2 regions of the Jezberella sp. genome follow, and region 2 is predicted to be linked to the other one. Evidence: predicted binding sites of a transcription regulator. Region 2 holds the regulator's gene; the other holds the start of a gene.
The links. Region 2 encodes sigma-54, which starts transcription at its own class of promoters, with help from an activator protein. Its sites were predicted from a motif close to TGGCANGNAANCTGCTTT; they were not measured.

Region 1: the regulator sigma-54 is predicted to act here: its motif matches at 4,292-4,309, upstream of AC1W8Y_RS13540 (CmpA/NrtA family ABC transporter substrate-binding protein).

Annotation. Positions count from the first base shown of each region.
Region 1 is NZ_CBAZRM010000018.1:29,366-45,312, forward strand. It holds gene nirB (nitrite reductase large subunit NirB) at 1-1,254, opposite strand, end outside; gene AC1W8Y_RS13530 (ABC transporter ATP-binding protein) at 1,266-2,081, opposite strand; gene ntrB (nitrate ABC transporter permease) at 2,099-2,911, opposite strand; gene AC1W8Y_RS13540 (CmpA/NrtA family ABC transporter substrate-binding protein) at 2,985-4,259, opposite strand; gene AC1W8Y_RS13545 (Bug family tripartite tricarboxylate transporter substrate binding protein) at 4,445-5,431, opposite strand; gene AC1W8Y_RS13550 (phosphatase PAP2 family protein) at 5,498-6,346, opposite strand; gene AC1W8Y_RS13555 (glycosyltransferase family 9 protein) at 6,346-7,626, opposite strand; gene AC1W8Y_RS13560 (lysylphosphatidylglycerol synthase transmembrane domain-containing protein) at 7,633-8,616, opposite strand; gene AC1W8Y_RS13565 (glycosyltransferase family 39 protein) at 8,613-10,190, opposite strand; gene AC1W8Y_RS13570 (hypothetical protein) at 10,218-10,538, opposite strand; gene murU (N-acetylmuramate alpha-1-phosphate uridylyltransferase MurU) at 10,685-11,419, opposite strand; gene AC1W8Y_RS13580 (aminoglycoside phosphotransferase family protein) at 11,419-12,462, opposite strand; gene AC1W8Y_RS13585 (LPS-assembly protein LptD) at 12,629-15,106, shown strand; gene AC1W8Y_RS13590 (peptidylprolyl isomerase) at 15,121-15,947, shown strand, end outside.
Region 2 is NZ_CBAZRM010000011.1:84,108-100,054, forward strand. It holds gene AC1W8Y_RS10190 (circularly permuted type 2 ATP-grasp protein) at 1-2,269, opposite strand, end outside; gene AC1W8Y_RS10195 (transglutaminase family protein) at 2,288-5,749, opposite strand; gene AC1W8Y_RS10200 (circularly permuted type 2 ATP-grasp protein) at 5,929-7,362, shown strand; gene AC1W8Y_RS10205 (alpha-E domain-containing protein) at 7,374-8,366, shown strand; gene AC1W8Y_RS10210 (DEAD/DEAH box helicase) at 8,583-9,929, shown strand; gene AC1W8Y_RS10215 (peptide chain release factor 3) at 9,950-11,557, shown strand; gene AC1W8Y_RS10220 (hypothetical protein) at 11,573-12,235, shown strand; gene rpoN (RNA polymerase factor sigma-54) at 12,241-13,749, opposite strand; gene AC1W8Y_RS10230 (hypothetical protein) at 13,823-14,380, shown strand; gene leuA (2-isopropylmalate synthase) at 14,715-15,947, shown strand, end outside.

The sequences.
Region 1 (15,947 bases), on a different contig from region 2:
CATGGCGGCCGCTTTGTTATGGCCTTCGTGGCCCACGTCGCCGATATTCGTTTCACCGAAAATTAATGAGTCTCTGATGCTCGCAATGTTTTTTTCTTCACGCAAAAGTTTGAAGTACCAGGTACTGTCTGCGGTATCCCCGTAGACACAAGCGCCAACGAGTTTGTCGTCTTTAATGACCAGCTTCTTGTAGACATTTGAACCGGGGTCGGCAAGCGTGATTTCGTCACATCCCTCGCCACCCATAAAATTGCCTGCCGAGAACAAATCGATACCCGTGACCTTTAATTTGGTCGACGTAAATGAGCCGACATAGCGTGCAATCCCATACTCGGCGAGATGATTTGCGCAAACTTTCGCTTGCTCGAAGAGGGGGGCGACGAGCCCATAAACAGAGCCCCGATGGTTCACGCATTCGCCGACGGCATACACCAGTGGATCGAAAGTTTGCATCGTGTCGTTGACGATAATGCCGCGCGAGCAATGGATACGAGCCGACTCCGCCAGCGCGGTATTGGGTTTAATACCTGCCGCCATGACGACTAGATCAGCCCTGATCACGTGACCATCCTTGAGCCTGACACTGGCGACCCGGGTGCCCTCAGCATTTGGTAATAAGGCTTCTGTCTGAGCTTTGAGTTGAAACGCGATCCCGCGACTCTCCAGGCTGGTTTGCAATAAGTTAGCCGCGACTGAGTCAAGCTGTCTTTCCATGAGCCACGGGGCTAAATGCACGACCGTCACCTTCATGCCCCTCGTTCTCAGGCCGTTGGCTGCTTCGAGCCCTAAGAGCCCGCCGCCAATGACGACCGCGTGCTCATGGTGTTGAGCGGCCGTGATCATTTCGTTGGTGTCCTTGATATCTCGATAGGCGATCACGCCCGGTAAGTCTTTGCCCGGCACTGGCAAAATGAAGGGCAACGAGCCGGTGGCAAGTAGCAGCCGGTCATAGGTCTCGACCGTACCGTCGTCGGCAATCACCGTGCGAGCTTTTCGGTCAATTTTGACGACCTGTTTACCCAGATGCAGTCGAATTTGGTTCGCTGAGTACCAATCCAAGTCATTGAGAATGATTTGCTCAAGCCGTTGTTCACCCGCGAGAACCGGTGAGAGCAAGATACGGTTGTAGTTTGGGTAAGGTTCGGCACCAAACACGGTGATTTCGTAGAGATCAGGTGCAATTTTCAACAGTTCTTCGAGCGTCCGTACCCCCGCCATGCCGTTGCCAATGAGGACTAGTTTCATTTTCTTCATCGTCATCTGCCTTATGCCGCGGCAAGCGCGGGGTTACCTTGTTTGCGATACAAGAAATCAATCACTGCCGTGCGGTAGGCTTGATAATTGACGTCGTTGGCCAGTTCAACTCTGTCGCGAGGCCGGTCGAGTTCAATCCTCAATATCTCGCCAATGGTTGCTGCAGGCCCATTGGTCATCATGACGATTCGATCCGACAGCAAGACCGCTTCGTCAACATCGTGGGTAACCATGACAGCAGTACTTTGTTTGGCGGCCATGATGCGCATCAGTTCATCTTGAAGATTTGCTCGAGTCAGTGCATCGAGAGCCCCAAAGGGTTCGTCGAGCAAGAGCACCTGCGGCTCCATGGCTAAAGCTCGGGCAATGCCAACGCGTTGCTTCATCCCTCCGGAAACTTCATGAGGCAACTTATGTTGCGCATGTGTCAAACCAACCAGCGCCATGGCCTCAGCAGTTCGATCTTGCAATTGAGCTTTCGACTCGGATACTGCAAACACCCGCTCAACGCCCAGGTAAACATTGTCGAAACAAGTCAACCACGGCAGCAATGAATGATTTTGAAACACCACGGCCCGGCTCGGGCCTGGCCCCGCAATTTCGCGACCGGCACAAATCAAGCGGCCCTGTGTGGGCATTGTGAGGCCTGCGATCAAATTGAGCAGGGTCGATTTGCCACATCCGGAGTGCCCGATCAGGGTAATGAATTCGCCTTTTTTCACCGTCAAGTCGATGTCTTTAAGTGCGACGAAGGGACCTTTTTTTGTCTTGAAAGTCTGCTGTACTGATTCGATCAGCAAGTAGCGGTCTAGATGAGCAGTCGACATCGTTTTGAATCCTGAGGTTACTCGTAGGAAAAGCGCTTGGCGATGGAAATCAGGCAGTACTCGAGCAACAGGCCTACGATACCGATCACGAAGATGGCGATAATGATGTTCTCTACTTTGAGGTTATTCCATTCATCCCACAACCAGAATCCCACGCCAACACCGCCCGTGAGCATCTCGGCTGCGACGATTACCAGCCAAGCGGTACCAATCGATAAGCGCACACCCGTCAACATGTACGGTAGGGTGGCGGGTAGCAAAATCTTGGTGAAAACTTTCCACTCCGACAGATTCAATACCCGGGCAATATTCATGTAATCAGCGGGAATTCGCTCGACCCCAATGGCGGTGTTAATGATCATGGGCCAAATTGAGCAAATGAAAATGCACCAGATCGCCGCTGGATTGGCTGACTTAAACAGCAACAAGCCAATCGGCAACCAAGCCAATGGGGAAACGGGACGCAACAGGCTGATAATCGGTGAGGTCATTGCACCAAATACCTTGAAACGGCCGATGGCAAAACCCGTCGGGATGCCGATCAAGGCGGCAAACCCAAAGCCCAAAGCGACTCGTCGCAAAGACGATAAGATATTCCAACCAATGCCTTGATCGTTTGGCCCGTTCGAGTAAAAAGGATGCGAGAACAGTTCGACCGCTGCGTTAAAGGTGAAGCCAGGCGAAGGGATCTCAGCAATGGCACCGTGGATCATTTGCCAGATCGCGAGAAACAGCAAAAAGCCAAGACTGCCTAACAGGGCCGGGGCAACAGGCTCAAGTACAGAAAGCAGTTTGTCACGAATCGCAAGGCGTCGAACCTCACGCGCCATCAGTGTGGTGCGTTCGTCCTCCTCGTCGATAGACAGGACTTCGTGAGGTTTGGTCTGGGCCAGCATCTTTCGGTCAGCCTTTGATACTGAAACTGTCTGCATAGGCAACCGGATCTTTGCCAGACCACACTTTGCCATCCATCAACGTCGAGGTGCGCATGTCAGAGGCGGGCACAGCAACGCCGGCGGCACGGGCGGCATCTTTGTAAATGTCGACGCGATTGATTTTTGATGCAACCGCGAGATAGTCGGGATGCTCTTTGAGCAGACCCCAGCGCTTGTGTTGCGTTAAAAACCACATGCCATCCGAGAGATAGGGGAAATTGACGTGCCCGTCGTTGAAGAACTTCATGGCGTCAGGGTCGTCCCAGGTTTTACCCATGCCATCGGTGTAACGGCCCAGCATGCGATCCACGATGACATCCATGTCCGTGTTCACATAGGACTTCGTGGCGATCACTTCTGCGGTCTTTCTTCGATTGGCCACAGAGGCATCAATAAACTTCGAGGCATCGAGAATCGCTGCTGCCATTGCTCGCGACGTATTAGGATATTTGCTGGTGAACTCAGCCGTACAACCCAGTACTTTTTCTGGATGATCCTTCCAGATTGCTTGAGTGGTCGTGGCGGTGAAACCGATTTTGTCGGCGACAGCTCTTGCGTTCCACGGTTCGCCAACGCAGAAACCGTCCATATTACCCACCCGCATATTGGCGACCATCTGTGGTGGGGGCACGGTGATGACTTTCGCGTCCTTGAGTGGATTGATGCTGTTGGCGGCCAACCAGTAATAGAGCCACATCGCGTGAGTTCCCGTCGGAAAAGTCTGGGCAAAGGTGTACTCGCGAGGCTCTTTGGTCATCAGCGCGCGAAGCGACCCACCGTCTTTGACCCCCTTTTCCGCAAGCTTCTGCGACAAACTGATCGCTTGACCATTGTTGCTCAGGGTCATCAATACGGACATATCCTTTTTAGGGCCACCAATGCCAAGCTGCACCCCATAGATGAGACCGTATAAAGCGTGAGCTGCATCGAGCTCGCCGCTGACTAGTTTGTCGCGAACGCCAGCCCAAGAGGCTTCTTTAGACGGAACGATTTTTATCCCGTACTTCTTATCGAAATCCATGACTGAAGCCATCACCACCGAGGCACAATCAGTCAGCGGGATGAAGCCGATTTTGACTTCCGTCTTTTCAGGCGCGTCGCTGCCAGCTGCCCAAGCACCCGCTCTGATCATGGGGTCAACGAGCGACATGAGTCCCGCGGCGCCGAGTGTTTTGGCCGTGCTCAGCGCAAGTTGCCGGCGCTTTAGATTGGCTGGTTGAACAAGAGGTTGCTTGAGGCGCATGTCAGAGCTCCGGACGAGTGTGTCTTTCTGCTCAAGCAACTATCATGCCAAGGCATTGGTCAAATCAACCATCATCGCATTGTTGGTGCATCGCCTGCGCACCATTTGCGCCAAATCAGTGCGTCTTAGAACAATTCACCGATCTGGTGCGGTTCTTGCGATGCGGGCATCGCATTTGCTTCAGATTATTCATTGATGACAATGTTGGCCGCTTTACCAATGGCCTGCGACGCATGAAAATCTTTGTCAACGTAGGCTTGAAACGCAGCGCGGTCAAGCGTAATGATGTCGACCCCTAAGTTGTCAAACCGAGCTTTCACTAAGGTCGTCGTTAAGGCTTGTTGCAACGCTGCAGTCAGTTTATCCAGCACGTTGGGGGGCATGCCGACTGGCCCAAAAATACCGGTATACGTCACCATATCGAAGTCTTTGACGCCCAGTTCTTCGAACGTGGGCACATCGGGCAACAGAGCGGATCGGACTTTTGCACTCTGCGCGATGGCAATCAAGCTACCGCTGCGAATGTGGCCGATCGAGGCAGTCAACTGATCCATCATTGAGTCGATCTGGTTACCTAACAAGTCATTAATGGCCGGGCCACTCCCTTTGTAGGGGATGTGATTGAGTTTGATCCCTAACCGAAACGCCAACAGCTCAAGCGCTAAATGTTGGCTAGACCCATTACCTGCTGAACCAATGGAGACCGAGTTACCCGGCTGCTTGGCATACGCGACGTAATCGGCAAAGCTTTTGATATTGCTCTTGGATGACACGGTCAACACCATCGGCACCGAGTGAATTGGGCCAACAGCAACCAATTCTTTCGTTGGATCGTACGGCGGGTTGCGCGCCAAGGCAGGGCCGACCGAAATCGAACCACTGGAACCGAGCATCAGGGTATATCCATCGGGAGCCGATCTGACCACGCCCACTGTGCCGATAAAGCCGCCCGCCCCAGGTTTGTTTTCAACCACGACTTGCTGCCCAAGGATGTCACTCAAGGCAGGGGCGACCGCTCGAGCAGTGATATCTACGTTGCCGCCTGGTGCCCAGGGCACAACAAGCTTGATCGGTTGCTTCGGAAAGTCTTGAGCGGTGGCTGACAGACTCAGCCCGAGCAACGAGGCGAGCAACACAAACGGTGAACAGTATCTTGCAGCAAGCAGTCTCAATGATGTCTCCCATGCGGTGTTCTAATCGCTTAGGCTATTGCGTCTGGCTGCAATGAGCAAGTTATTTTACTTGCTTGGCGGATACTGCTCTCGGATGATTTTGGATGCAAGGCTCAACAAGGTAATCGCTATCACCGTCAGCCCTAAGGCTTGATAGCCATGATTAGTATCAAAATCCAGCACAGTGGTGGACAGAAGGTAAGCATCTAAAATGGCACCGATCATGAACACCCAATGTACCCACGAACGGCGATTGAACGACCGATCTGAGGCCTTGTTGCAAACTGAAGCGCCCACTAAGCCGCTGAAGATGCCGATCGCTGCCCCAGCAAACACGTCAGCCGGCCAGTGCGCACCGACCGCGACTCTGGCGACGGCCGTGCCTGTGGCGATCAGAAATAAGATCCAAAGAGGCTTTCTTTTGTTTGTGGTCGCGGCAAAATAGAAGGCGGTCGCAACAGAGAACGCAGTTAGCGTATGGCCAGACGGGAAAGAGAGGTGGAGTAGTGGATTTCCAACAATATGAAAGGTACTCGGATCCAGCACACTAGCCGGCCTCGGATGGTCAAACCAAAGCTTGAGCGAACGCGATAGTAATCCTGCGATCAAACCACTGAGTGCGCCAGCAGCGAGTAAGCGGGGCGCGAACAGCGTTAAGGGGAAGACTAACGAATATAAGCCCCATCCATTGCCTAAAAAAACAAAAAAACCCCAAAAAACATCAGGCAGCGCTTGTGCCTGATGATTAATGAAATAAAACAGGGATGGCTCTGGCACGCTGAAATGAACCAATGCCCACAATAGAAGCGGCAGGCCGATCAATAACCAGGAAGCCTTGCTAAAGGATCTGTTCGTGACGTCGCTCAACGGCTCGATCGTCTGGGTCACCGTCGTCTCGTTGTTGTTCAGACTCATCAGTTCACCAACACAGACGGATGAAAGGCTTGATGCGTGACCGCGGCTTGATATTGAATGATGACCTTTTCCATGACTTGATTCACCGAGATCGCTTTCATGCAAACGTTGTCCTGACAGGGCGTTTTGCGGTGGTTAGCGGCACTGACACAAGGCGAGCAAGCCAACGCGGCAGTAATCGGGATTGATTTGCCCAAAGACCCGTAAAGCGCAGGCGTTTCTGGGCCAAACAGGACGACCGTGTGTAGATCGGTAACAGAAGAAAAATGCCCCGGACCGGAGTCGTTCGTCACCATGACATCGGCAAGGGTGTAAAGCGCCGGCAACTCATTGAATTTGACTTCGCCAGCGAAGTTCAGGGCGTTGGGGACATTCGCCCCAAGTCTGACGTTTTCTGCGTAAGCGATCTCTTGCGGCGAACCGGTGATCAAAATCAGGCTATCTGGCCATTCATGTTCGATCTGTACGATCAAGGCCGAGAAGCTTTCGGGCGCCCACCTGCGCTGAACCAGTAACTCGCTGGCATTGGGGTTAATCAAAAACAAGGGATGTGTGCCGTGGCGGTATTCAAGACCGTTTTCGTTGGCTAGTCGCTCGATGCGGCCAATGACCTCGTGGTAGCACGTCGACTCAATTGGCGCTTTTGCAATCTCAATCGCAGAGTCCGGAAAATAAACCTTGCTGTAAGGGACTTCTTTTTGAGAGGTAAACGCGGCATAAACCAGCGCGAGAAAGTTCTTGGCGATGTGCTGATGCGGGTTGTAGTGAACTCGATGCGTCAACATGTTGCCGCGCCATAAGCCTTCGCCATGAAAAATGTCGTAGCCAATGCGTCGACTAGCGCCACTGAGGCCAGTCAATAAAGCCGTGAATCGAGAAAAGAGCTCTAGGTCGATCACGGTGTCGATCTTGTGTCGTCTCGCATCAATCAAGAATTTCAGCGTATCCCGAATCAGGGTGAAAAGTCCTGAAGCGTCAATCGTGAGTATGTTCTCAGGCCTCACCGTATTGAGTAAGGTCAGACTGGCGCGGTTACTTTTAAAAATGAGAAAAAATATTTCAGCCCCTTTTGCTTGCGCGTCTCGCATCGCCGGGTCCACAATGATTGCGCTTCCCATTTCTGACAGCTCGATAAAAAGCAACTTCTGGGGTGTGGTTGGGGCAGGGGCAACAAGATTTCTTAACCAGTCTGCGAGGCGAACAAACGGGCTTACCAATGCGCAGAGCGGCACCCCGACGCGTCGGTCGATGGTTCGCATGGTGTCAACGCTGATGCTCATAATTTATTAAGCTTGTTCTGTCGAGTTGATGGGATGCTTGACCCGTTGAAGCAATGTCCAAGCACCGGGAAGGCTGGTGGTTAAATTGACGAGTCCGAAGGTGACTGAACTGATGAGCGTGATAGTAGGGTCAATTGCCCAAAGCGTCAGCACCGTTGCAAAGGTGCTTTCGCGCAGTCCCCAGCCTGAAATGCTGATAGGTAACAAGCTCAAGAGGCCAAGCGCAGGCAAGGCGACCATCAGCGCCTCAAGCGGTGCCTCGGCACCATAGGCTCTCAGACAAAATCCGAACCCTGAAATCGCACACAGATGAATAGCAACTGCGATGATCAATTGGCCTAGTACCATCGGTGAACCAAAGGCCACGTCAAGGGGAGGCAGCCCATCAGACAGATGCAGCTTTTTCAGTCCAACAACGACCATTGAGCGCGATTTCGACCAAGCAAGCATCGCCGTACAAAACGCCATACCACCCAGCATGGCTGCCAAGACGATGATCCCCAGGTTCTCCGCCCAGGGGGTGATCATGGCACCGGCAAACATGAGACCAGCTGCGCCGACCAGATTATTGCCAATAAAACCTAATCCGCGATCGAGCAACACCACAAAGAATCCTGTGCGTAGCTTCGTTGTTGGTTTCGCATCATCGACCAAGGCAGCGAGCCGATGAGCCTCAATCACTCGATAGCTGTCGCCACCAATCATGGTCGGCAACCCTTGATTGATTAGCATGCCCGCAAAGTATAGATTGATAAAACGAGTGATCGATAAATCGATCCCAGCTGAGCGCGCGAGCCAAGCCCAACGAAGCGCTGCAAGCACCGTGGCAACTAGCATGATGCCGATGGCAAGTATTAACCACTTTGCAGACACGTCGATGTTGGCTTGTCTTAATGTTTGCCAGTCAACGCCTCGAAACGCCAGCCAGAGCAGCAGGATCGAAAAACCGGTTCGTAAGAACGGCGCGATCGCTTTGAGTCGAGTCTTCAAGGGCGATTGCCCCAGTGTTTGCAATAGAAGAACTCAAACTCGGCAATCTCTCGGTTTAGACGGCGAATAGAAAGGTTGGTCAGCCGTTCGCATGACTTGAACTGCCCAGGACCGGTAGGTAAGTCGTATTTCATTTGTGACCAGTTAACGAATATCGCATTGCTATTGTCGGGGATTTGCCCAAACCAGATGTCGAACTGATCAAATCGATCGTCAAGGACATAGACTGGAACAGGCTGTGAGTACCACGTCATCCGGCTGGCTAACGTCCAATTACTCACGGTAATCGCCGGTGCTTCTAGTTTAACCGCTAGATCCCGAGCCACCGATCCCGCTTTATCCCAACCCCAAAGATCCGCAAACGGATTCTGTTTACCGAGACGGTCATTGCGTTCGATAGTCGGCAAACCACCGAAAAAGAGCAGCACGAAAGCAAAGGTGCACACCACGACTTGAAATACTGCCAGGATGCTAATCAGCCAACGGCGTCCGTTGAGCCAATCCTGCACAATGAGTCTTGCGGCAAAGGGAGTAACCGCCAGCCACGCGGGTGCTGTCCAGTGAGGCAAGCCACCGCCACCCGAGAGCGCAGCGGTAATGCCGAATGGGATCAAAAAAAACAACAAAATCGTGAGAGCTGGCGTGTTTTTTTGCTTGACCCCAAGCCATAGAACGACGGCACTCGTCCCGACCAATAACGGGCCAAAAGCACCGAGCTGGATCACAAAAAACAGCAGAAATCGCTTCACCTGCCACTCGCCGCCTGAGCCATGATTGAGCTGATATTTGAACGATATCCAATCGTGGGAGATGTTCCAGTAAAGCACGGGGCTGATGAGGATCACAGCAACGCTGGCCGCCAGCCATAACCCGACATTGCTAAACAGGACCAAACCGAAACGTGAAAGCAAAATGACGGCGACCGCCAGAGCGCTGAAAACAGCGGTGTACTTCGATAAACCTGCGAGGCCAAGCAACACCCCCAACAAGAGCCACTGGGTGACACGAATGCTTTTTGGGGTTTCATGCTGACAGATGGATAGGGTCAGCTTCATTAAACCGAGCGCCAGCGCCATGAGCAGTGTGTCAGGCAATAAGCCCACCGCGAGCACATGCATGAGCGGCGCCAGCAAGACTAAACCCACGGCACATAAACCGGCAAGTTCTCTAGGCTGTGTTTGATCGAATAAGTGCTTTTGCGCCGCGCTGTCTGAGTCGCGTGCCAGAGGCAGGCGGATCAATACAGGCAGAGATGGATCTCGCGCCAGCTGCCAGGCGATGACGCAAGAGACGAACCATAAGGCTTGCGGGATCAGGCGCAATATGCCGACGGGCGCCTGCAGCGTCACGAGCGGCCACTGCAACCAGCCCACTAAGGGGGGATGGTCGAAATAGCTCCAGTCGAGCTTGACGGCGTAAAACGCATAGTGCGCCTCGTCAACAGAAAATCCCAGCAGAAAGCCGAAACCCACATGAATCAGCAGACCGAGCGCCAGTAGCCCCCAAAGGTGTCCCTTAAATGCCCGAGGCAGCCTTGTCTTGCTGTGATTTGATTTTGAGGCCGTGCTTTGCATCAATGGTTCCACTGACAAGGGTTGACGCTATTCGCTCACTGGTGCTGCTGAGTTGGTTGATGGCTGCTTTTTTGCTGCCTCCAGCGTCGTTTTTAATTCGTCTAACTCGGTTTGTAGTCTCTGGCGTTCGATGTTGCTGCTCGTTAATTCATCGGTCAATTTCTGTGCATCGGTGGAGGATAACCGCTTGGGGCCGTAACTCGTTTGTAAAAACAGGACGCCCGAGCCACCCAGTAGGATACCGACGACCAAGATAATCATCCAGGCTGGGATGGTGCGTCTGTGATTGGTTCGCTGGTAAGGGATTGGTTTGAAGCTTGTTCGTTGGGGTTGCACTCGAATGACCATTCATACGTCCTGTTTCTGCTACGTTGGATAAGGGCGCAAGGATAACCTTTTATCAAATCGCGCAGATTTTCCTCGCTTTAAGAAGAAGGGTCAATCAGACCGCCATCGCTATGTCTCTTTGCGAGGGCGTGGAGCGGCTGCGACATTCAAGGACTCTCCTGGCTTGCGGCTGGGTCGGGCATCGTCAGTTGAGCGGTTCGTAAGGCGAGATCAAGTTCGTTGAGCCTGTCTGGCGTCCCAATATCCATCCATGGGCCGTCATAGCGTTCGCCGCCCACCTGCCGGTGCCTCATCGCTAACCTCAGCAAGGGCGCTAATTTTGCCGGCTGACCGCGTGGTGTCCTTGCAAAAAGCGCGGGCTGATAGACGCCGATGCCAGAGAAAGTCAACTGGCGCGCTTGATCGGTGTGGTCTGTTAAGTGATCGTCCAAACCCAAGGTGAAGTCGCCAAGCGGGTGATGCAGCGGGTTGGGCACCATGACAAGCCAGGCAAGGGCATCGCTTTGTTGCAACCGGCTGGCTGCCCGAGCCGCCAATCCTAGATCCCAGTCACACCAGATGTCACCATTGAGGACCAAAAACGGCTCATTGCCAAGCTTGGGCAACGCGGTGGCGATACCGCCCGCGGTCTCGAGGGCCGTTGATTCAGCTGAGTACTGAATGCTCACCCCAAACTGACTTCCGTTTCCTAGTGTTGTCTCTATTTTTTCACCAAGCCAGGCATGGTTGATCACGATCTCGTGAATCCCAGCGTTCGCTAGCCTAATCAAATGCCAGACGATTAATGGCTTACCGCCAACTTCAAGCAGAGGTTTGGGCAAAGCGTCCGTGAGTGGCCGCATTCTTTCACCCCGGCCTGCGGCCAAAATCATCGCCTTCATCAGAAAGTATAGCCAACCGAGGTTTGGACGTGATCGAGTTGATCGATGAGCTTGATGAGGGGGCGAAACGCGAGGTAGCGTCCAGCTACCTGCCGCACATATTGGTTGACGCGGGGGATGTGAGCCAAGTAATGCGCCTTCTGATCGCGATAGTTAAGCCGTGCAAAGACCCCAAGAATGCGCAGATTGCGTTGCAAGGCCATCCACTCATAGTCCCGATGAAAATCGGCAAAATCGGTCGGCACGGGCAATCCAGCGCTTCGGGCTTGCTCCCAGTACCTGATTGCCCAATCGAGTTGTTGAGGCTCTTCCCAAGTCGTGCGCGCATCCATGACGATCGACGCAAGGTCGTATGTAATGGGGCCAGCCACCGCATCTTGATAATCGAGGATGCCAGGATTTGCGCCATACTGAGCCTCTGTACAGTACATCAAGTTCGGTGAGTGAAAATCACGATGCACCAACACGCGCGGTTGACTGGCATTGTGTTGTACCAAGATGTCGAACACTTGATTCAGGGCAGCGCTTTGCGTGGCCTCAAGTGCCACCTTGCAGTGCACGGCTAGGTACCATTCGCTAAATAGGCCTAGTTCAGCTTTCAATTTTGATGCGTCATAGACCGAGAGGCCTTGAGTCTGTGCTGCTTGCATCTGCACCAGTGCCCCGACTGCCTCTCGATACATTTTCTGAAGGCTGGCGTCATCCACGCCTTGCTGGATTTTGTCGTAATACGTCGTTGGGCCCAAATCAGTCAGCAGCAAGAAACCTTCATCAAGGTTTTCCCTAATCACCTGAGGGACGTTAAGCCCCACGGCAGCCAGCCTCGAGGTGACGTCGACAAAGGGTCGACAGTCTTCGTTCGGCGGGGGGGCATCCATGATCACCAGCGTTCGTTGACCTGAGGAAACCCTGAAATAGCGCCGGAAACTGGCGTCGCTAGAGGCGGGCGCTAAGCTATCGGGATCGATCCCCAGTTCAGCGGAAAATGTGGATAACCACTGTCTTAAACGGGTGAGTCGAAGATCTTGGGCGTTTAAAGTCATGAGTAATTGCACAGAAAGAGGTACGATTTGAGGCAAAATGCCAGGTTGTAAACACGTAATAGTTTGCTTCTCTATAATACTGTCCGGCTACCCCTATTTTGCGCTGATAAAAAAGCCTGAGGGTGTTCTCGACGCCTAACGCTTGTCACAAGGTTAAACCGCGCACGTGTACTTTTTTCGCCGGATCATTTTGTTGTTTGGATTGGGGCTTTGTGCCATGCATGCGCATGGGCAATCGTTGGTCGACCCCCTGGCCCCTAAGCCCGTTGATAAAGCGTGGGTTGGGCCAGGCTTGCGCCTGTCACCAGCACTGGCCCGACCGCCAGAGTCTGACAAGCAAATGCCCTCCTTCATCGAGAGTGACGAATTTCGGTCAGATGCCGATGAGAACGTCTTGCTCACGGGCAGTGCATCGACACGTCGACAAGATGCCATCCTGAAAGCGGATGTCATTAACTACAACAAAGTGTCCTCAACGATGGACGCGCGCGGTCACGGACGCTTGATTCGCAGCGGCAGCACGATCACTGGCCCTGAGATCCATTACGACACTGAAAATGGGACGGGTACGGTTAATCAGCCCAATTTCTGGCTAGAGAATGGCGGTTCGGGCATCGGTTCGTGGGCCGATATTTTTAGCCGCAATCAAATGTCCTTCACGGATGTCACTTATTCAGGTTGCCCATGTCCTAATCCCGCTTGGTACATGCAGATGGATAAGCTTGATCTGGACTTTGACAATAATGAAGGTGTGGCTCATAACGGTGTGCTCTACTTCAAAGAAGTCCCTATTCTGGCGTCGCCTTATTTGACGTTTCCCATCAAGAAAGAGCGTAAATCGGGGTTTTTGATCCCAACTTTTGCGTCGACGTCTACCACCGGTTTCGATTACACGCAGCCCTATTACTTCAACTTGGCACCGAATTACGACGCGACCCTGGTGAGTCGCGCGATGACAAAACGTGGCGAGCAGATTGGGGGTGAGTTTCGCTGGATGGATGCTTTTGACGGCACGTCCATTTATGCGCCGGGCACCTACATCAACGGAAAGCGCAAAACGCAGTTTGATTCTGTGCTGTACGACCGTTTCGATTTTTCGGGTACCTACCTGAACAATGACACGCTGACTCAGACCAATCGCTGGCTTTATTCGACCAACGGTTTCAAAAGCCTTGATCGAGGTTTTTACGCGGCATGGTCGGCGACTGGCGTTTCAGATCCCAATTACTTCAGTGATTTTTCTATTATTGGTGCCAATCAAATCCCGACGTCGATTTTGCCGCGCATGGCGATGGCAGGGTGGGGCGATGGCTACTGGAACACCTCTGTCCAGTATTTGACCTACCAAACACTTTCGTCAGTCTCTAACCCGGTGGTAGCGCCGTACAACAAAGTCCCCGAAATAGCGTTAACCGGCAATCTATTCAACTGGAACGGCTTTGATTTTCAGACTGAAAATACGGCAACCAAATTTGATTTAACGAATAGCACGGGTGTTGCGAATTACAGTACCTCGCCTGTTGGCGAACGCTATCGGTCGTACAACCAAATTTCTTATCCGATTATTCACCCAGGCTGGTATGTCACGCCTAAATTGAGTCTTTATGGTAGCCAGTACAACACTGACTGGAAAGCCCTCACGGGGACTTATGGTCAGACCTCGAACACGTTGACCTTGCCATTGGCATCGATCGATGCGGGCATGAGATTCGAACGCAATACGACTTTGTTCAATAACGCGGCGATACAAACGATAGAACCTCGGTTGAACTATCTGTACGTGCCTTATCAGAATCAATCTCAAGTGCCCGTCTACGACACGACCTTGGCTGATCTGAGCTATTCACAGCTGTTTCAAGAAAATATTTATTCCGGTGGTTGGGATAGAGTGGCCAACGCGAATCAAGTGACGACCGGTGTTTCGACCCGTTTTCTTGACGCAGACACTGGGTTTGAGCGCTTGACCTTCTCGGTCGCTCAGCAGTACTACATGACAGATCAGTTGGTTACCTTGCCTGGTGGGGTCGCTCGAACAAACAGCACCTCTTCACTGTTGTTTGAAAATACCGTTGGCTGGACCGATAAACTCGGTTCGACGGCTTCATTGCAATACAACCCCTACAACGGTCAATTTGATCGAACACAGCTGTCTGCCCGATGGAAACCACAGCGGCAGTCTCTAATTCTTGCGTCTTGGCGTTATCAAGTGACGCCCACCACGACCTCTGTTTATCAAACGCAGGGCCAAAATCAAATCAGCGTGTCGACGCAATGGCCGTTGGGTAAGAATTGGTACACCGTGGGACGGGTTGATTACTCTTTTGTGAATAACCCGAGCAACTACCAGCTGCCAGGGTTCACGCAAATACTTGGGGGGCTCGAGTACAAGGGTGATTGCTGTTGGGCGGCTAGGGTCGTCTTGCAACGCTATGCGTTAAATCCCTTGTTGAACACCACCACCACGACAGCCACGACGCTCGCCACTGCCAATAGTTACAACACAGCTGTGTTTTTACAGCTTGAGCTGTCTGGTTTAGGTTCTTTAGGCAGTAACCCCATGGGCTTGATTGCGAAGAGTGTGGTTGGTTACGAGAATCCAGTGCCTCTGGTGCCTAATGTTTCGAAATTTGAAAGGTACGAATAATGACTCAATCGAGGATGACCTCCAAACTCGCTCAGGTGTTGTGCTGGATGGTGTTGGTATTGCCATGTACAGTCATGGCTCAGTCAGCGAACACTGGGGCAGCAAAGAAAAAAACGACGGCAACAACGACTGACACCACCGCCGCTAAGACGACTCAATCATCTGGCACAGCCGCTGACGCTAAAGCAAAGCAAAGTGTCGCCAGCCCCGAGCAAAACGCCGACCAAATCATCGCTGTTGTCAATAAAGATGTCATTACCCAGAGCGAGCTGGATGTTTCTGTCAAAAAGGCAAAGCAAGAACTGGCCGCCCAAAAAATTCAACTACCTCCCGATGATTTGATTGGGGCTCAAGTTTTGCAGCGTTTGATCACTGAAAAGTTGATTGGCCAAGAGGCAGCTCGCTTAAAGATATCTGTCAACGATCAAAACGCACAGTTAGCGGCCGAATCTATCGCCGAGCGAAATAAATTGTCGTTGCCGCAGTTCCGCAAACAGGTCGAGGCGACCGGCCTGACATGGGCGGATTATTTGGTGACGTTGAAAAAAGAAATCATTCTGGATCGTTTGCGCCAGCGCGTGGTTGAGTCTAATGCCATTGTCTCTGACGCGGATGTGGATGCATTTTTGCGTGAGCAGACCGCTAGACAAGCAGGCGGCTTAGCACCGCTCGGGCGTCCTTCTGCGGCAGCTGAACCCGCCTCGGTTGAAGCACCGCAGCAGCCACCAGCGACTGTCCCTTCTAATCAACCGCTTGCGCTCGCACTCGCCCAGATTCTCGTGAAAGTCCCGGATGGCGCATCGCAAGATGAAATTGCAACCAAACGCAAAAAGATAGAGGA
Region 2 (15,947 bases):
ACAGCGTGAGCAACCCGTCAAACCCGCGTGGCGTATAAACTGCCGCGTGTTGAAAAAATGCCTTAATCGTCCCGGTCAAGGTAATCATTCGCTCGACCAGTCTGCCGGCTGTCAGCATGTGCCAGCCCAAATCCCGAGTCATCCGATCAGACTGGAAACCCACCAATGCCGCTAATTGAACGCCAACTGCGTCAAGTATTTCAATCGTGTCGATGGCGGGACGATTCGCTAAATTAGCCGCTCGCCGCGCTTGTGCTCGCGCATGATTGCGCAAATGACCACCGCCTCTCGCCGCCATGAGATCTACACCAAGTATTTTTTTCATCGCATGGGCAATTTCAGCATGCTCTGCAGGCAAACGATCGCGGGCGGCTTTCAGTGTCGACTCGAGTAAATCGATGTGATCTGTCAGACCTTGATTACCGCGCAGGGTCAGGCCTCGAATAAGTGTTCTCGCGAGCACGGCTGCGGATCGATCTGTCTCTGGCGAGCTAGCCGGAATCATGCCGTGCTGCTCAAGCAAATCGCTCACGGTGTCGTTAAGCACGGGTAAGCTGTTTTGCTGATCCGTACTGACCAGGATAAGCGCCTCTTTGGCAAGCCTAACCATGGCTTCACATCGTTCGGTGTAACGACCTAGCCAGAAAAGGTTCTCTGCAGAACGGCTCGAAACAAGCTGATTTGACACCGTCCAGCGAGGCAGTTTGACTCGGTTTGGCAGCATCGAAAATTCATCGACGGGCTGATCCGTCAAGACCCACGTATCAAGCGTACTGCCGCCGCGCTGAATCGACACGACGTGGGGATCTACCGCAGCGATCCTGGTCATGCCGCCAGGCATTGCCTCCCAGCCCCCGTTGCCGTCAGACATCAAATACACCCTTAACATCGCTGTTCTTGGCGTAATTCCCTGCCCGGACCACGTTGGTGCTTGCGAAAAAGGCAAATAGCTTTGCGTGGTGTATTTGTCAGGATCCAGATCGATGCGATCCCGCAGAGCTTGCACGCCTTGCGTGTCCAACAGGCTTACGATAACGGGCGGAAAGCTCTCACGCCCCGTCGTACCAAAAGTCGGTTTAACGACCTGCGTATGCAAATCTTGCGAAATATCCTTCCAGGCAGCGCGTTCCCCACACCACCACGTGTGCAAAGATGGCATCTTGAGTGGTTCGCCCAACAGGTATTCGGAAATTGCTGGCAAAAATCCCGAAAGTGCAGAAGACTCGATGAATCGAGTACCTAAGGCATTAGCAAGGGCAACATTCCCCGCACGCACTGCCTGCAACAACCCTGGAACACCGAAATGAGAATCTGCTTTCAACTCAAGCGGATCGCAATACTCATCATCGACTCTGCGCAATAAGCCATGTATGCGCTGCAAACCATGCATGGTTTTAAGATACAGTTTGTCATCACGCACCGTCAGATCCGCCCCTTCGACCAGCGCCAACCCAAGATAGCGCGCGAGGTAAGCATGTTCAAAGTAGGTATCGCTAGAAGGCCCTGACGTCAACAAGGCCAGTCTGACACTTTCGCCCGCAATGGCCGTCGCGGCTGAACGAAGAGAATGCAACAAACGCTTGTAACTTGAGGCCACGTGCTGCACACGCATCTCACGATAAGCCTCGGGAAACAAACCCGAAGTGATCAAGCGATTTTCGAGTGTATAGCCAAGACCCGAAGGTGACTGCGTGCGTTGACGAATGACCCACCAACGGCCGTCAGGGCCTCTCGCAATGTCAAACGCCACCACATGCAGGTAAATGTCACCTAACGGTTTGACATCTTTCAGGCTACGCTGATAGCCGGGATGACCAAGCACCAAAGCAGCAGGCACATACCCCGCTTTGATGAGGGTTTGCGGGCCGTAGAGGTCATGAAGCATCAGATCAAGTAACTTGGCACGCTGCGCTAGCGCACTTGAAATGGATTTCCATTCGGTCGGGTTAATCAGCAGCGGCAGCGGATTCAACGACCACGGGCGCGCCTGCTCTTCGTCATCCGCAAAAACGTTATAGGTAACGCCATTCTGAGCAATCAGCCGTGCGATGGTCTCGGCACTTTCGGGTAGTTGATCAAGCCCGTTTTGCCCAAGGTGCTCGAAAAAAGCTTTCCAATGCGGCCGTAACTGCTCTTGCGAATTGCGGAACTCATCAAAATGCCCAGTTTTAACTGAGGCAGTGAGTGCCAAAACTCTTTTAATCAGGTCATCCTGACCCGTTGGGTCAAGATTCTCTGAGTCAACTCTGGGGGTCGATTCAAACGACATGTCGGTACAACTATGGGATTAGTTTCGTCTGAGGTCGAGTGTAAATGGAAATTCGATTCCCGTCCCTTGATGCTTCAATTGTTGGACGCCCGGGGTGTGCTGCAACGGCGAGAAACGCGACAACCGGCGACTCTCTGCCTCAAAGGCGTTAATCGGTAACGTGTCGTAATTGCGACCACCAGGATGCGTCACGTGATAGCGGCAACCGCCCAAAGACCGCGACAGCCAGTTATCAACCAAATCAAAAGACAAGGGCACGTGCGAACCAATGGAAGGATGCAATGCTGACGGTGGTGCCCAGGCTTTGTAACGCACCCCAATGACGTACTCACCTTCGATCCCTGTCGGCTGCAGCGTCGGCACCACCCCATTGACGGCAATCGCAAACCGGTTGTCTGTATAACCAGATACTTTCAACTCGATGCGCTCAAGTGACGAGTCAACATAGCGAACCGTGCCGCCAGCCGAGCCCTCCTCGCCCATCACATGCCAAGGCTCAAGCGCCGTGCGCAATGACAAACGCATGCCTCTGACATCAACATGGCCAATAGCAGGGAAACGAAACTCCATGTGAGGTTCGAACCAGGATCGATCAAATTTATACCCAGCACGATTCAGTTCAGCCAACACATCTTCAAAATCCATCATGACGAAGGTTGGTAGCAAAAAGCGGTCGTGCAGTTGGGTGCCCCAGCGTGTCAATCTGGTTTTTGACTCAGGTCGATAAGGGGTCTTCCAGAACCACGCGACCAGCGCGCGAATTAACAGTTGCTGGACTAAGCTCATGCGAGCATGCGGTGGCATTTCAAAACCGCGCAGTTCAAGCAACCCGAGCCGACCGGTGGGACCATCGGGCGAATACAGCTTGTCAATACTGAATTCAGCGCGATGCGTATTGCCCGTGACATCCGTCAAAATGTTGCGCAATGCACGATCGACCATCCAAGGCGGACATTGGCCATTGAGCTCAAGTTGTCGATCGATTTCATTGAGCGCGATTTCGAGCTCATAAACTTGATCGTTGCGGGCTTCGTCAACCCGTGGGGATTGGCTCGTTGGCCCAATGAACAATCCGGAAAACAAGTAAGACATGGATGGATGGTTATGCCAGAACGCCAGCAAACTACCCAGCACATCAGGTCGTCTCAGAAAAGGACTATCGGCGGTGGTCGCGCCGCCCATCACAAAATGGTTGCCTCCGCCCGTGCCAGTGTGGCGACCGTCGTTCATGAATTTTTCTGTACTCAACTTCGTCTGGTGCGCTGCCTCATACAGAAACTCTGTATTAGCGACCAACTCATTCCAACTTTTCGCAGGATGGATATTGACCTCTATCACCCCTGGGTCAGGCGTGACTTGCAACACGGTCAAGCGGGGATCTCGTGGTGGTGGATAGCCTTCAATAACAATCTTGAACTTCAAGCTTGCGGCAGTTTCTTCAACAGCGTGTAGCAACGCCAGATAATCTTCAAGCGATGTCAGCGGCGGCATAAACACATACAACACTGAACTTGCACTGCCTTCAAACTCTATCGTTGGCCCATTTGCGCGCTTTGGATTACGGACTTCAACGACCAACGCTGTGCGGATCAGACCGGGCACAGACGCGTTTTTCGCCGGTACCTCTGCCCTTGCGGTCATGGTCGATGCATTGGCTGCCATCCCTGTAGGTTTCGCTTGACCATCGACGGGGCTGCTCACTTGCCCGTTTGACTGACCAACACCCGCCTGCCTTGGCGCCTGACGACCCGGATACTGCTGTTTCAGTTCAGCCAAGGTTGGCAAAGCCGAACGTGGCGCATAAGGATCTTGATCGTATAAGCGAGGCTGATCTTCGGCACTGGCCCAAGGCAACGAATCGAGCGGCAAGCGATACCCCATCGCCGAATCGCCTGGGATCAGATACATCCGGTCGTCGCGGAAAAACCAAGGCCCTGTTCGCCAACGAGAGGCGCTGCCCCCAGCGGAGTTCTCTGCTACCTGTAGGGGTAACGCAAACCCTACCGCGGTATCCAGTTTTTGTTCGAAAACCCGACGTAGTCGGGCTCTTTCCATCTCATCGTCAAGTTTGGATTCAAATGGATCGACGTTGACAGACAGCTTTCGTTCGCGCCAGAGGTAGTAGAAGACATCTTCAAAACCAGGTTTGATGAAAGCATCTGAGATCCCAAGCTTGTCAGTCACGACACGGATAAAACGCTCAGCGTCTGCTTTGGTGTAACGGTGGTGATCTCTCTCATCGGCAAACAACGCCGGATCACCCCAGCAAGGTAAGCCATCACCGCGCCAGTAGGCCGACAGGGACCAGCGCGGCAACTGTTCGCCGGGGTACCATTTGCCCTGACCAAAATGCAGAAACCCGCCTGCTGCATACCGTGCTTGCAATTTTTTAAGCAACTCTGTGCCAAGCCCACGTTTGGTGGGGCCAAGCGCTTCGGTGTTCCATTCAGCGCCATCGCGATCATAGGCGCAGACAAACGTCGGCTCGCCGCCCATGGTGAGACGCACGTCCATCTTTGACAGCGTGCTATCCACTGTCTGGCCCAACGCGACAATGTTTTGCCAATCGGTCTCTTCGTAAGGCTTGGTCACCCGCGCCGTTTCGTGCACCCGTTGCACCGACATGTGATGATCGAACTCAACTTCGCAATCATCGAGTGAACCGGACACCGGCGCAGCCGATGAAGGCTCTGGGGTGCAAGCAATGGGGATATGGCCTTCGCCAGCCAACAGACCTGAGGTTGGATCAAGTCCAATCCAACCCGCGCCAGGCAGGTAGACCTCACACCACGCATGTAAGTCGGTAAAGTCCGTTTCAGCGCCACTCGGACCATCGACCGCTTTAACATCGGCCTTGAGCTGAATCAAATAGCCCGACACAAATCGAGCCGCCAGGCCGAAATGCCTGAAAATCTGAACCAGTAACCACGCCGAATCTCTGCAAGAGCCAGACGCCAACTCGAGCGTTTCTTCGGGCGCTTGAACGCCAGGCTCCATGCGGACGGTGTAATCCACCTGTTCACGCAACCGTGTGTTCAAGTCCACAATAAAATCAATGGTTCGAAGCTTGTCGTATTTAACCTTCTTGAGAAACTTGGCCAGTAATGGCCCAGGTTCAGCCGCGCGCAAATAAGGCGCCAAGTCATCTTCGAGCTCTTTGGAATAGGCAAACGGAAACTGCTCTGCGTCTGCTTCCAAAAAGAAATCGAACGGGTTGTAGACCGACATTTCGGTGACTAAGTCAACGGTGATCTTGAACTCGCGCGTTCGGTTCGGAAACATCAACCGAGCCTGATAATTCGAAAACGGATCTTGCTGCCAATTGATGAAGTGGTCAGCCGGTTCAACCCGCATCGAGTAAGACAAGATTTTGGTGCGGCAATGCGGCGCGGGTCGCAGCCGCACGATATGCGGCCCTAAATTCACAAGCCGATCGTATTGATAGGTTGTAACGTGATGCAGTGCGACGTGGATGGCCATAGTCTCAATAGTGCACTTTTTAGGTGCGAAAAAGGTTAACTTCACTCCTGATTCGTATACTAACTTCATTACATAAAGAAGATATCGTCAAATTGCGATATATTTTTGAAAAGCGAGCTTCTGTCGTTTTAATTAAGGGTATCTGCATGCAACAAAAAGTCGCCGCTTTTGATGAAATGATGACGATCGCCGGTCAAGTGCCTTCGGGCACCGCCGAGGCATTAGTCGGGCCACGACCACACTATCAAGCATTTGCTCAGTGGTTAGCTGCGCAACCAGACCATGTTCTGAAGGCTCGTCGCGAAGAGGCCGAACTGATCTTTCGTCGGGTCGGCATCACCTTTGCCGTCTATGGCGACGACCATGGGACTGAACGCACCATCCCTTTTGACATCGTGCCGCGGGTGTTCCCGGCGGGTGAATGGGGTTTGCTCGAAAAGGGATTGATCCAGCGCGTGCGTGCACTGAACATGTTTCTGCATGACGTGTACCACGATCAGCATATTCTGAAAGCGGGTGTGCTGCCGGCCGAGCAAGTTCTGAACAATGCCCAGTACCGACCTGAGATGAAAGATATTCAGGTCCCGTTAAACATATACGCTCACATCGCTGGCATTGACCTGGTACGTGCCAACTATGGCAATGAAACCGGGCAATTTTTTGTTCTTGAAGATAATCTGCGCGTCCCGTCCGGGGTGTCCTACATGCTTGAAAACCGCAAGATGATGATGCGGTTGTTTCCTGAGTTGTTTTCAAAATACCGCGTCGCCCCCGTGGCGCACTATCCGGATCTGCTGCTTGAGGCGCTTCGTCATGCCACGCCAGCACATACCAACATGCCTAATGTCGTTGTGTTGACGCCTGGCATGTACAACTCAGCCTATTTTGAACATGCCTTCTTGGCCCAGCAAATGGGCGTCGAGCTGGTCGAAGGTAACGATCTTTTCGTCGATGACGATGTTCTCTACATGCGCACCACCCAAGGGCCTCGCCGGGTCGATGTTATTTACCGGCGCGTCGATGATGATTTTCTGGATCCCAACGCTTTTCGAGCCGACTCGACACTGGGCGCGGCAGGTCTGTTAAGTGCCTATCGTGCGGGTAACGTGGCGATCTGCAATGCGATCGGCACGGGCGTCGCTGACGACAAGTCGATCTATCCTTATGTCCCCGACATGATCAAGTTCTATCTCAGCGAAGAACCCTTGCTCGCAAACGTGCCAACCTATATGTGCCGCAAAGAAAACGAGTTGGACTACGTGATCAACAACATGGCGCAGCTGGTGGTCAAAGAAGTTCACGGGGCCGGTGGTTACGGGATGTTGGTGGGCCCCGCGTCAACCAAAGCCGAGATCGAGGACTTTAAGTTACGGGTGAAAGCCAATCCTAGCAATTACATTGCACAACCTACCCTTGCGCTGTCGACATGCCCAACTTTCGTGGATGCCGGGATTGCGCCACGACATGTTGACTTGCGACCCTTCGTGTTGTCGGGCAACCATGTCAAGATGGTGCCAGGCGGCCTGACTCGTGTTGCGCTCAAAGAAGGCTCTCTCGTCGTGAACTCATCACAAGGTGGTGGGACCAAAGACACTTGGATTCTTGAAGAATAGGACTCAACAAAATGCTATCAAGAACCGCTGATCACGTGTATTGGATGTCCCGCTACACAGAGCGTGCTGAAAATACTGCACGTATGCTCGACGTCAATTACCAAATGTCACTGCTGCCGCAATCGGAAGAGACGACCGAGATTGCCTGGCGCGCCATGCTTGAAATTTCTGAGTTGAATGCGCAGTATGCCGCCAAGCACGGCAAATTTTTACCCACACCTGTCATTGCCTTCATGGTGAGCGACATGGACAACCCTTCTTCAATCATGCGCTGCCTTCAGGCAGCGCGTGAAAACGCTCGTGCTGTAAGAGGCTCAATTACGACAGAGGTGTGGGAAACCATCAACACCACTTGGCTTGAGGCTCAGCGAATGATTCGGGATAACGCTCTCACCCGAGCCCCTTCTGATTTTTTAGACTGGGTGAAGTTTCGATCGCACCTGACTCGTGGGGTTCACAACGGCACGATGATGCGAAACGAAGTGTATGACTTCAGCCAACTGGGGACTTTCCTTGAACGTGCAGACAATACTGCGCGTCTGCTGGACGTCAAGTTTTTAGCCGCAACCAAGTATCGCCACGACGAGCCAAATCCTGTCGATGACTTTTACTACTGGACAGCGATTCTTCGCTCTGTTTCGGCTTTTGAGAACTACCGTAGCTACTACCACGATGTCATCACGCCAGAGCGAATTGCTCAACTGCTGATTCTTAACCCGAAAATGCCAAGATCCTTATCGGCTTGTGTGCAAGAGGTCTGCGACACGTTGGTCCGAATTCGCAATCGGCAGTCGGGTGGCACACAACTTTCAGCCTTTGGTTTATTGTCAGAACTGCAGGATTCGACCATTGAAGAAATTCTTAAAAAGGGGCTGCATCTCTACCTGACGGAGTTTCTCGATCGGATCAACCGGATTGGTAGTGGGATCAGTGGGGATTTCTTGATGCCTTTGATCCCAGAGGCCAGTGCGACTCAGTCGCAACAGTCCAGTAGCACAGTCTAAACAGCATTAGCGTATAATTCGAGCTCGACACAACGTTCCAGTCCTCGTGTCTTGCTCAGCCCCAATTCTTGTGGGCGCTCGCCTCAACGGCGTTTTACTCCCTGTTCGTCTACCCCGATTGGAGCCCACGGTAACCCCGCAGGCCGGTATGACGATGGAGCTCTCTTCTTGTCTACTTCTACTACTTTCGCTGACCTCGGGTTAGCTGATCCACTGATGCGTGCGATTGCCGATGTTGGCTACACCACGCCCACCCCAATTCAAGCGCAAGCCATCCCCCGTGTGCTGGAAGGCCGCGACCTGCTGGCCGCTGCACAAACGGGCACTGGCAAAACCGCTGGTTTCACCCTGCCTATCCTGCATCTGTTGCTCTCTAAATCCGCTGAATTGCGCAAACCCGGGCGCCCACGTTGTCTGATTTTGACACCGACCCGCGAGCTCACCGCTCAGGTTGAAGAATCTGTCAAAACCTATGGCATCCACACCAACATTTCGTCCATGGTGATGTTTGGCGGCGTCAACATCAACCCTCAGATCAATGCCTTGCGCAAACCGCTCGACATTCTCGTGGCAACACCCGGTCGATTGCTAGATCACTGCGGACAACGCACGGTTGACCTCTCGGGGGTTGAAATTCTCGTGCTGGACGAAGCAGATCGTATGCTTGACATGGGCTTTATCCGCGACATCCGAAAAATTCTCGCGTTGTTACCCCGTCAGCGCCAAAACCTGCTGTTCTCTGCGACCTTCTCGGACGAGATCCGTGAACTATCCAAGGGCGTGCTTCGTGACGCGATCGAGGTGTCTGTTGCCGCTCGCAATACAACCGTTGAACGCATCGACCAAAGCGCCCACATGGTGCCGCAGGCCCACAAGCGCGACGTGTTAAGCCACATTATCCGTGAAAGCGGCTGGCATCAAGTGCTCGTGTTTACTCGCACCAAGCACGGTGCCAATCGCCTCGCTGAAAAGCTCGTCAAGGATGGCTTGAAATCCGCAGCGATTCACGGCAACAAGAGCCAAGCGGCTCGTACCCGTGCACTCGACGACTTCAAAACCGGCAAGGTCTCGGTGCTAGTCGCCACCGATATCGCGGCACGTGGTATTGACATTGACCAACTGCCTCAAGTGGTCAACTTCGAGTTGCCGAATGTGCCAGAAGATTACGTTCACCGCATTGGCCGCACGGCTCGCGCGGGTGCAAATGGTTCGGCATTGTCGTTGATTGATAACGATGAGCTGAAATACCTACGTGACATTGAGCGTTTGATCAAACGCAAGATCACGGTTTTGCCAGCCCCAACCGGCTGGACCGCGTCTGCCCCTTCGGCACACGGCGCTGACGACGACGAGCGCGCCGCAGGTCGTCGTGATGCGCCGCGCCGTCCAAGACCAAACGGTAATGCATCGCCCAACGGCAATCGCTCGACGGCAGCGCCCAGTCGTTCAGGCCCGCCCAGAGCACGTACCGGATCAGCGTCTGGTCGTCCTCACGCGAGCGCATCAACCGGCGCAGCGGGTCAAGCCAACAGAGCTCGTCGCCCCGCCCCCTTGAGCAAATAACCCGACTAAAATCTCGCGCCATGAGTATCCAAACAGAAGTCGCTAGGCGTCGCACATTCGCCATCATCTCGCACCCTGATGCGGGCAAGACAACCCTCACCGAAAAGCTGTTGCTTTTCGCAGGGGCCATTCAAATTGCTGGTAGCGTCAAGGCACGAAAGGCGTCACGGCACGCCTCTTCTGATTGGATGGAAATCGAGAAGCAACGCGGTATTTCAGTCGCGTCCTCCGTGATGCAAATGGAATACCGAGATTGCGTGATCAACCTGCTTGATACCCCTGGCCATCAAGACTTCTCTGAAGATACTTATCGTGTACTCACAGCGGTGGACGCGGCGCTGATGGTGATCGATGCGGCAAACGGGGTCGAACCACAAACCATCCGGCTCCTGCAGGTTTGCCGGGCACGCAATACCCCGATCATTACCTTCATCAACAAAATGGACCGAGAGGTCAAAGAACCCCTTGAGCTGTTAGCTGAAATCGAAGAACATATCGGCATGGATGCGGTTCCCATGTCGTGGCCCGTTGGCATGGGCAAGGCATTTGGTGGCGTGTTTGATATTGCACGCGACCAGATGCGACTGTTTCGACCAGGCCAAGAACGCCGCGACGACAGCAAAGACGACGTCATTGATGGTCTCGATAATCCTGAGATCGCCAAGCGCTTTGGCGATGCATTCACCAGCGCAAAAAACGACATCGAACTGATTCAGGCGGCGGCCCCTGCGTTTGATCGTGCTGCCTTCCTGGCGGGCAAACAAACCCCTGTATTTTTCGGCTCTGCCATCAACAACTTTGGCGTACAAGAGGTGCTGGATGCGCTCGTCGATCAGGCCCCACCACCTGGTTCCCGAAGCGCTACTGAACGGCAGGTCAATCCTGAAGAGCCAAAATTCACTGGCGTTGTGTTCAAAGTACAGGCCAATATGGATCCGGCACATCGCGATCGCGTCGCCTTTGTCAGGGTCAGTTCGGGGAAATTCAATCGCGGGATGCGGCTAAAAGTATCCCGTAATGGTAAGGAAATCAGACCCAATAACGTCGTGTCCTTTTTGTCACAACGCCGTGAATTGGTTGATGAGGCTTACGCGGGTGATGTGATTGGTATTCCCAATCACGGGATCTTGCATCTTGGCGATGTTCTCACCGAGGGAGAATCCCTGCACTTTACCGGTTTACCGTTTTTTGCACCTGAACTGTTTCAAGCAGTTGAAGTCAAAGATCCTTTACGTATCAAACAGTTACGCACAGGCCTAGCTCAGCTTGGTGAAGAAGGTGCCATTCAAGTATTTCGACCCATTGCCGCAGGCGGGGCTTTACTGCTCGGGGCGGTCGGCCAACTACAGTTTGAAGTCGTCGCGCACAGGCTCGCTGCCGAATATGGCTGTGAAGCACGCATGATGCCCTCGCGCTACAGCATGGCCAGATGGATTACTGCTGAAGACCCTAAGGAATTACGCAAATTTATCGACGCGAATGCCTCACATATCGCCTATGATGTTGTCGAAGCGCCAGCCTTTTTGGTAACGTCTGGCGCTCAACTTCGCGTCGCAGAAGAGCGCTATCCCTCGATACGTTTTCATGCCATGCGCGAACACGGCGCAGCCCCTTCGGCTGCTCACTAACTGAGACGAAAGACCATGTCATGGCGCGTGTTAATCGGATTTCTGTTGATTGTTGCAGTTGCCTGTTGGCAAGGTGGGATCAAACTCGGGGAGTGGTTGGTCAATAAGGCACCCGCAAGTATTGCTTCAGCCAACGATGCCAAAATCCAGAGCGCACTTGACGACAAAAGCAAGCAAACCCTCGCCGAACCACCACAACCACGGACAGACGGGACGCTTGGACAGCCAAAAAGCATTGCACCGGTTGAATGGTCGATCGTGCGTACCCACGTCGATGGCGTTGTGCGTGATTCTGAGGACATGATCCGTATTGACGTACCAAAAGCCGAGGCTGATATGCCTGATCGTGCGTTGTCTGCGGGCGGTACGCAATGGCCGCAAGGGCCGTCTGATATTGTCACCATCGACGCACCCAACACGCCTTTGGCGCCACGCTCGCCCGACGTGCCAAACCGCCCTGCCGAGCCGTTAAAACCAGCAACTCCCAACAGACTGGTGATCTCTTGGCAACAGGCGTTAAAAAATGATCTGGATCAATGCAGCAAACTGAAATTCTTTGATCGCCCACGCTGTGTTGAGCAAGCGCAACGCAGATATTGCGAACCCAACCACGCGTGGGGGCAAGCAAGTAATTGCCCTAATCCCAACGCGTCATTAAGCCACCCCGGAGGCGGTTAAGATCGTCAGTTCGCCTGTGCTTGTGATTTTCTAAGCGGCGCGGTGGGTATACGCAGTACTTCACGATATTTCGCCACGGTTCGCCTCGCAACGCTAATACCGTCCTTCTCAAGCAAGCTAACCAGTTGACTGTCAGACAGCGGTTTATGCCGGTCCTCAGCGTCAATCAAGGCCTTGATGCGCGTCTGGATCGCGGTAGCAGAGGTCGCTTCGCCCCCCCCTGATGAGGCTAAGCCTGTACTAAAGAACCGCTTTAGCTCAACCGTTCCGAAAGGGGTGAGTATGAATTTTTGCGTTGTCGCCCGCGAAATGGTCGACTCGTGCATCCCAAGTTCGCCAGCCACATCTTTCAACGTTAAGGGTCTTATTGCCTGCCAGCCTTGCAAGAAAAAATCTTGCTGATAATGAACGATGACTTCAGCCACTCTGCGGATGGTGTCAAAGCGCTGGGCCACATTACGGATGAGCCACCGCGCCTCTTGCAACTTACCATGCAAGTCGGCATTTGCGCCTGACCGTGCCGTACCAAGGGCTTTCGCATACATTTCGTTCACGCGCAGTTTGGGCATGACCGCATCATTCAGAAATACCCGCCAATCGGCATCGACTTTGCGAACGATGACGTCGGGGACGGCAAATTCAGCGGCGGGACGCGTCCAGTTAGAAGCGGGTCTCGGGTTCAGTTTCAAAATGAGTCCGTGAGCCAGCTTCAGCTGGCTTACATCACAACCCAGCATATCGCGGAGTTTGCCCATGTTACCGGTCGCCAATATAGGCAAACCGATCCTGCAAATTTCACGAGCCAGCGCCAATATGTTGCGGTCTCCTGCCTCAGGATATTGACTCAAATCCGCATACTGCAACTGTAGGTCAAGGCACTCAGACAGATCGCGAGCACCAATCCCCGGTGGGTCAAACGAATGCAACAAGTTCACCGCAACCGCAAAATCGTCGATTGTTAAGCCAAGCGCAGGATCCATCCACGTCACAATCTCTTCCAGCGGTGACGCCAGCAATCCATCGTCGTCCAGTTCCTCGATCAAAATCTCGACCAGCGCCGCATCTCGCACCGAAAAACGGGTGGTCTTCAATTGATCCAGCAAATAATCACGCAAACTGCTCTGCACCGCAGACTCGGGCCGAACATCCTGGTCATCATCGCGTGAATCGCGAGACGACTTGAAATCGGCGGATAACGTGGTTGAATCGAACTCGGCATCTGAATTCGTTGACGCTTTCGCGTCTGCCCCAGCATCGTGGCTGTCGACATTTGCAACAGGGGTCGCCATCGCGTCGTAATTCATGGGCACTTGCCCAGCCGCGTCCGCCGAGACTTTTTCGTCCCGTTCGCTGTCCTGTCCTTGTGACTCAAGCAGTGGGTTTTCGGCCAGCGCCCGGGACACCTCTGATTCGAGGTCAAGCGTCGACAGCTGCAAAATCCGTAAGGATTGCTGCAGGGCTGGGGTCAACGTCAACTGTTGACTGGTTCTCAGTTCGAGTAATTGTCTGCTCATGGGTACAATATTGTGCATGATGATCTCACTCAATACACAAAATCGCCACCAAGATCGGCGTTTATTACAAAAAATGTGCATCCAGCTCGCTTGGTTGCCCGTGTTAATCCGTTTGCTGGTCGTGGGCGTGGTTGGTCTGGCCTGGTTCTCAATCTGCGTCACGGTCTTACAAAGAACAGCTGGGCTGCGCTATGACAGCATTAGCTTCCTGAATATTCTCGGGCCTCAAGTGCTCGATTTCCTCAACCGTATCAATTGGTATATCTGGGCTGGTTTGCTGCTGATTGTGACATTGTTCATTCTCGGTGCGATCAGAAGCTATCTCATCAAAAGTATCTTAGCCGGCCGAAATGCACTGGTGCCACTCGACTTGATTGAAACACTCGCTACACAGCTGTCACCCGAGGCGCTGGATGTTCTTAAATGGGTCTGGAAGGACAAAGAAGTACCCATCAACTACGGCCATATTCGGACAACCTTAAAACAATTGAGAAGTGGGCGCGTCCGAAAACTCGCCCTGGCTCGTGCCCAAAAAGCCGCCATTGATGCAGCGCTGGCAGCGAGTGGCATCGGCCCGTCGGCGAGTGTTGAAAAATCCCCAAGCGCCTCACGCGGTCAGTCAACCGGTTGAGCGCAAGTTGCTTTTATTATCGATTTATGTTCGACTAGCGACATGGATGCAATTTTTATGACGCACTCCGGTGACGTCTCAACTTCGAAAATCGATCTCGGCCTTGCTGTCGAGGGCGTTCGTTCGTCTGTTGCATCTCGCGATCTATCGCACACCCCTCTATCGCTACTACTAGCGATCGGTTGCCGGGCCTAGCGTCCCGTGGCAGTCCGGCAGCCATCCGCCACCCATTCATACTAAAACCTGGCAAGATCCTGTCAGGTCTACATGCTAAAAAGTAAAAATCTCTTGGGCTTAGTACGTTAAGAGATATTTGTCATGATCCGAGGTCACTATGCTTTCCAACCCTGCAAGTAAATACATTCCCTTCAAGCCCTTCGAGCACGACTTTGTCGAACGAACCTGGCCAACTAAGCGCATCACTCATCCGCCTGTCTGGATGAGCACCGATCTGCGCGACGGCAATCAATCCTTGATTGAGCCGATGAGCGTCGAGCGCAAGTTACGTTTTTTTGACATGCTCATCAAGATTGGTTTCAAAGAAATCGAAGTTGGCTTCCCGTCCGCGTCACAAACAGACTTCGACTTCGTACGCAAACTCATTGATGACAAACTGATACCCGATGACGTTACGATCATTGCGTTGACGCAAGCTCGTCCAGAACTCATTGCGCGCACCGTCGAGTCAGCCGCGGGCGCTAAGCAAGCGATGATTCATTTGTACAACGCCTGTGCCCCTGGCTTTCGCCGCATCGTATTCAACATGAGCCGCGATGAGGTTAAACAAGTCGCGATTGATGGCACACGCTGTGTCATGGCCGAGATGGCGAAGTATCCGCAAACGGATTGGTTTTACGAATACAGCCCCGAGGTCTTCAGCACCACTGAGCCTGACTTCGCGCTCGAAGTTTGTAACGCGGTCACCGAGGTCTGGCAGCCGACACCTCAGAAAAAAATTGTCTACAACTTACCCGCGACCATTGAGGCCACAACGCCCAACATGTATGCCGATCAAATCGAATACATGCACAAGCACTTGAAGCACCGCGATTGCATTGTGGTTAGCCTCCATCCTCATAATGACCGTGGCACAGCCGTTGCTGCAGCAGAGTTGGGTTTGATGGCAGGTGCCGACCGCGTCGAAGGGTGTTTATTTGGCAGCGGTGAGCGCACGGGTAACGTTGATCTCGTGACACTCGCGTTGAACCTCTATACCCAGGGCATTCACCCCGGTCTGGATTTCTCGGATATCGACGAAGTTCGCCGCTGCGTTGAATATTGCAACCAGTTGCCCGTCCACCCGCGACACCCTTATGTCGGCGATTTAGTGTTCACCGCCTTCTCTGGCTCACACCAGGATGCCATCAAAAAGGGATTCGCTGTTCAAGACCCCAATGGGGTCTGGGAAGTCCCCTACTTACCCATCGACCCAGCAGATCTGGGCCGCAACTACGATGCGGTGATTCGCGTCAACAGTCAATCAGGTAAGGGTGGGGTGTCCTACCTGCTCGAACAAGAGCATGGTTTGGTGTTGCCACGTCGCCTGCAAATCGAATTCAGTCGCGCG